2 linked regions of the Prochlorococcus marinus XMU1408 genome follow. The main gene of each other region encodes a partner of the protein of the gene in region 2 in a complex. Links are inferred from orthologs where the notes say so. Each region holds a gene or a part of one and is shown on either strand. Other genes may lie near its edges.

Region 1 (2,857 bases), on a different replicon or contig from region 2:
CTCTTTTACTGAGAGCCTAGGAGTTGATTCATAGTATATCGATCAGGTGAATTCGATTTCAATAAAACGTTCAATAACTGTTAAAGCAGTTGTAACCCCATCATGGAAAGAGGAAGCTGAGCGAGAATTGAGTAATGCAATATCAACAATAGATAATCAACTTGGTGAACTAGAAAAAGAAGGACAACAAATCATTGATGGCATAAGAAGTCAAAGTTCAAATCCGCTTGATCCACGAGTTCAAGAACAAATAGCTCAAGTTCAGAATCAAGTTGCATCAAAGAGATCAGAATTTGAAGAACAAAAAAGAAATCTTCTTTTACAGCAATCTCAAGTTCGCGACCTAGAGATGGAACAGATAGTTGAGCAAGGGCAAATAGACAGTTTTTGTGATTTAAAAGTTGGTGATAACTTAGTAAGTAAAATGGGTGTCAGTATTTTGGTTAGAGATGGCATTGTAGAAGCAATTGATCAGGACTGATGTTTGGTCGCTCTACAATTAATTAACAAAAAATTTTTGATATTAAGAAGAAATCCACATAAAAAAATCTATCGTTGTAAGGACACTCATGTAGAACTAACATTGGTATGTATTGATACTTGCCAAGCTTCTGGATAGAAAATTTTGAAGCTTTGCCACAAACTCTCTCTATAAGGAAATAGGAACAAATTATGGCCACTCATGACATCTTCATGCCTGCTTTAAGTTCAACAATGACTGAGGGCAAGATAGTGGAGTGGCTAAAAAATCCTGGTGACAAAGTTGAGAGAGGTGAATCTGTTTTGGTCGTTGAGTCAGATAAGGCAGATATGGATGTTGAGTCTTTCCATGATGGCTTTCTTGCATCGATTGTTATGCCCGCTGGGAGCTCTGCTCCTGTTGGAGAGACCATTGGACTAATTGTTGAGACAGCAGATGAAATCGCCGAGGCTCAAGCTAATACACCTTCTGCGCCTCCTCAAGTAGCTAGTCAAGAGAAAGAGAGTTCATCTCCTCAGAGTAAAGAAAAACAAGTCTCTATTGACTCTTCCAAAACAGTAGTTAGACAGACGCCTACTGTACAAGAAACTTCTTTAAATCATCCTCAATTTTTAAACGATGGTAGAGTTGTTGCGTCTCCAAGAGCTAAAAAACTTGCTTCTCAAATGGGAGTTGATTTAGCGACTGTAAGGGGATCAGGTCCTCATGGACGTATACAAGCTGAGGATGTTCTAAGTGCAAAAGGTCAACCTATAAGTGTTCCTTGGATTGCTGAAAGTAACGCTCCAGCACAAGTTGTTTCTGATACACCACGCATAGAAAAGAAAACTGTTGACTCTGATAAGCCACCTGCTCCAGGAAAAAGTTTTGGATCTATGGGGGAAACAATTGCATTTAATACCCTTCAACAAGCTGTAAATAGGAATATGGAGCAAAGTTTAAATACTCCTTGCTTCCGAGTCGGATATTCAATTCTTACGGATGAATTGGATTCCTTTTACAAACAAGTTAAACCTAATGGAGTAACTATGACTGCTTTACTTGCTAAAGCAGTTGGATTGACTCTTGCTAGACACCCTCAGGTAAATGCAGCTTTTAGTTCTGAGGGAATTGCCTACCCTTCACAAATAAATGTTGCCGTAGCAGTAGCAATGGAGGATGGTGGACTGATAACTCCAGTGTTGCAAAATGCAGAAGAGACTAGTCTTGCTGATTTATCTCTGCAATGGGCTGATCTTGTTAAGCGTGCGAGGAATAAGCAATTGGAACCTCATGAATATAGCAGCGGTACATTTACACTCTCTAATTTAGGTATGTTTGGTGTTGATCGATTTGATGCAATTCTACCCCCAGGTACAGGAGCTATTTTAGCTGTGGGAGCATCTTTGCCCAAAGTTGTTGCTTCTAAGGATGGTTCGATTTCAATTAAAAAACAGATGCAAGTAAATCTCACCGCTGATCACAGAGTGATCTATGGGGCCGATGGAGCACTATTCCTAAAAGACTTAGCTTATCTAATTGAAAAAAATCCTTATAGCCTTTCATCTTGAGACTTAACTAGTCGAACCAAAAGGGATTTCTTCTTACTTTAACCTGATTGAATGTGTTAGATCAAAACGATAATCTTTTAAGTTCATACAATTATGATTTGCCCAACGATTTCATTGCTCAATCACCTATTGAGCCTAGACATGATGCGAAATTAATGATTGTCAATGATGGACTAGATGATGCTTTAAATCTTATGCATGGAAAGATATGGGACTTGAAAAATATATTGAGGATTGGCGACCTTTTAGTTGTTAATAATACTCGTGTTCTGAAGGCAAAATTAAAAATTAGATTTTCCGGAGGAGGTCAAGGTGAATTATTGCTCATGGAGCCGAGAGACAATGGCCAATGGCTTTGTTTGGGGCGTCCAGCTAGACGGATGAGAAGCGGTGATCAATTATGGCTAAATACGTCTCTAGATAATTCTTTATGTTTACAGGTTATTGATAAAGATGAGAGTACAGGCGGGAGAATTATTCAATTCCCTAGTGAGTTTTCAAGCAGGTCGCAAATGGCAGACTTACTTGATTTGTGTGGCGAAGTCCCATTACCCCCATACATAGATAAGGATAAAAGTAATTCTCATGAAGAGAAATATCAGACTCGATTTGCTTCGAAGCCAGGTGCTATTGCTGCTCCAACAGCCGGTTTACATCTAAGTGATGAACTCATAGAAGTTTTAAAACTTAGGGGTATTAAAATTGCGCAAATTACTTTGCATGTAGGTCTTGGAACTTTTAGGCCATTAGAAAAAGAAGATCTAACTCAGCTTCATTTACATAGTGAATGGGTAGAGGTTAATGAAAAGGCTGTTAAAGCGATAAT
Region 2 (3,005 bases):
GAAAAAAAGTGGACGTGAAGAGCATTCTTCTCTTTTGCTTGAGGGGTCTCATTTGTTAGAAGAGGCTTTGAAAACAAATTTTTTGCCAAAAGAAGTTATTGCAACTCCTAAATGGTGTGATGAGCATGAGGAAGTTTTAAAAAAAATAGCTTCAAAATCTTTATTAACCCTAGTAACCACAAATGTTTTAGAAGCATCTTTGTCAACAGTGACGCCTGATGGTGTCGCATCGATATTCACAATGTCAGGGTTGCCAAAACCGGTAAAAGCCCCAAAACACATTTTAGCTTTAGATAGGATTCAAGATCCTGGCAATTTGGGAAATTTATTCCGATCGGCCCTTGCTGCTGAATATGAAGTTATTTGGTTAGCTTCTGGAGCAGATCCCCTAAATCAAAAGGTTTTAAGATCTTCAGCTGGCTCAGTTCTTCATTTACCTTTTGAACGGATTGGAAATTCATCTTCTTCAAGTACTGAAATTCTTGTTTCAAAACTCAATATTGCAATTAATGATAATTACCAAGTAGTAGGAACAATTTCGCCGAATAAAATTACTGATAAGAAAGTGAAACCTTATTGGGAATTAGACTGGGATCTCCCTACTGTATTGGTTCTTGGGAATGAAGGCTCAGGTGTTCATTCTTCAATCGAAGCCTGTTGTTCAGACTTTGTTACGTTGCCTCATAGCTCATTAGTTGATTCACTAAATGTGGCATCTGCTGCAGTTCCTCTCTTGTTGGAGCGACAAAGAGTAAAAATGGTTAAGGGTATCCAAAAAAAACCGTGAGTGAAATTTCTTTTGACTTTGACTTAATTGTTGTTGGAGCAGGATATGGAGGTTTTGATGCTGCTAAACATGCAGCAGAGGCTGGCTTGAAAGTGGCGATTATCGAATCAAGAGATATGGGTGGGACCTGTGTCAACAGAGGCTGTGTCCCCTCTAAAGCATTACTAGCAGCCAGTGGTAAAGTTCGTGAGCTTGCAAATGTTCCTCATCTTGCTGAATTTGGTATACATTCCGCTCCAGTTAGATTTGAACGTAAAAAAATTGCCGAACATGCAAAAAACTTAGTTGAGACAATTCGAAAAAATCTAACCAAAACATTGGAAAGATCGGGAGTTGAGATACTTAGAGGAGAAGGGCGTTTAGAAGGCAATCAAAAGGTCGGCTTAAGAGAAACAAATGGAGTTGACAGAATCTTCTCTACCAGAGATATTATCTTGGCTACAGGCTCAGATCCTTTTGTACCGCCTGGAATTGAAATTGATGGACGAACTGTTTTCACAAGTGATGAGGCTATTAATTTAGAGTGGTTGCCAAGATGGATTGCCATAATTGGTAGTGGCTATATAGGCTTGGAATTCGCTGATATTTATACAGCTTTAGGTTGTGAAGTAACCATGATTGAAGCTCTTGATAAAGTAATGCCTACTTTTGATCCTGATATCACAAAAATTGCTTCAAGAAACCTAATTGATAAAAGAGATATTGAAACTCGAGCTGGAGTATTCGCTACTAAAGTCAAACCAGGTTGTCCAGTCGAGGTCGAGCTTACAGATGCAAAGACTCGAGAAGTGATTGAGGAGTTACAAGTTGATGCTGTTCTGGTCGCAACAGGCCGAGTACCGTCGACTAAAAATCTAAATCTACAATCCGTTGGAGTTGAAACGACGAGAGGTTTTATTCCAATTGATGATCAGATGAGAGTATTGGTAAATGAAAAACCAATTTCTAATCTTTGGGCAGTCGGAGATGTTACGGGTAAGTTGATGTTGGCTCATACTGCTGCAGCTCAAGGGAGTATTGCTGTAGAAAATATTTTAGGAAAAGCAATAGAAATTGATTACAGAAGTATTCCTGCAGCGACTTTTACTCATCCTGAGATAAGTTCCGTTGGACTTTCGGAAGAAGAAGCAAAAGATATAGCGAAAAACGAAGGCTTTGAACTTGGAATTGTTAGAAGTTATTTTAAAGCAAACTCTAAGGCTTTGGCTGAATTAGAAAGTGATGGAATTATGAAGTTGATTTTTAATAAACAGACGGGAGAGGTCCTTGGGGCTCATATCTATGGATTACATGCGGCTGATCTTATACAAGAGGTTTCTAATGCAATTTCTAGAAGGCAACTAGTCAATGACTTAGCAAAAGAAGTTCATACGCATCCAACGTTAAGCGAAGTTGTGGAGGTTGCTTATAAACAGGCTGCTTTACAAATCAAGAAGTAGTAAATCAAATTTTATTTTTATAGATCATCACTTATTTAAATTATGAAAATCAGAAGAAGACCTCCTAACCCAAGTATAAAAGTAGCTAATTTAGAGTATGCAATACCTCATCCAGATTCAAAACCTAAAAATATTTTGGAGGAAATTGTTTGGGAAAAACATTTAGAAGTTGAGATTGCAAGAAAAAAAGTTTCGCTTGAAGATTTAAAGAAAAAGATCAAGGATTTACCCAAAACAAAAAATTTTATAGACGCATTAAGAAATAGTAATTCAAAACCAGCACTAATCTCAGAAATAAAAAAAGCTAGTCCAAGTAGAGGGATAATAAGGGAGGACTTTGACGCGAGAACAATAGGTAAAATGTATCAAGATGGAGGTGCTAACTGTATATCAGTCTTAACAGATAAAAAATTTTTTCAAGGTGGTTTTGATGTATTAGTTGAAGTTAGAAAAGAAATCGCAATCCCAATCCTCTGTAAGGATTTTATTCTTTATCCCTATCAGCTTTACCAAGCAAGAGCTGCTGGAGCTGATGCTGCACTTTTAATAGCTGCAATCCTGACTGATTCTGATTTAAAGTACTTATCTAAGGTCGCTGAACATTTGGGACTGACGATATTAGTAGAGGTTCATAACTCAGAAGAACTTGAAAGGGTACTAAATATTAATTTATTTAATTTAATAGGTATTAATAATAGAAATTTAAAGAGTTTTAAAACCGATCTTGAAGTTACAAAGAAATTGGCTAAGAATTATGCTAACCAAATTAAAGAAAATTC

What was found. Proteins that work in one complex are often made in the same cells at the same time.
Region 1: the proteins of lpdA (region 2) and DNJ73_RS02190 are in contact, whole or in part, in a crystal structure (PDB 1EBD), measured with the Geobacillus stearothermophilus proteins. The link is inferred for Prochlorococcus marinus XMU1408 from one-to-one orthologs. Residues at the interface, in WP_049624544.1 of Geobacillus stearothermophilus: Pro340, Ser341, Asp344, Tyr345, Arg403, Asp406, Val408, Glu431, Ala432, Gly433, Asp438; in WP_033016211.1 of Geobacillus stearothermophilus: Ile130, Ala131, Met132, Pro133, Arg136, Arg140, Glu141, Asn155, Arg157.

Annotation. Positions count from the first base shown.
Region 1 is NZ_QJUE01000002.1:127,465-130,321, forward strand. The notes cover bases 1-2,851. They hold DNJ73_RS02190 (dihydrolipoamide acetyltransferase family protein), read left to right. Parts: upstream 1-672; coding sequence 673-2,031; downstream 2,032-2,851. Other genes in these bases: DNJ73_RS02185 (YlqD family protein), read left to right, coding at 38-481; queA (tRNA preQ1(34) S-adenosylmethionine ribosyltransferase-isomerase QueA), read left to right, coding at 2,085-2,851. Also shown: more of queA, read left to right, coding at 2,852-2,857.
Region 2 is NZ_QJUE01000005.1:151,590-154,594, reverse strand. Bases 6-3,004 are described here. They hold lpdA (dihydrolipoyl dehydrogenase), read left to right. Parts: upstream 6-783; coding sequence 784-2,226; downstream 2,227-3,004. Other genes in these bases: trpC (indole-3-glycerol phosphate synthase TrpC), read left to right, coding at 2,269-3,004; DNJ73_RS07220 (TrmH family RNA methyltransferase), read left to right, coding at 6-787. Outside these bases: more of DNJ73_RS07220, read left to right, coding at 1-5; more of trpC, read left to right, coding at 3,005-3,005. UniProt on the Escherichia coli protein: Lipoamide dehydrogenase is a component of the glycine cleavage system as well as of the alpha-ketoacid dehydrogenase complexes.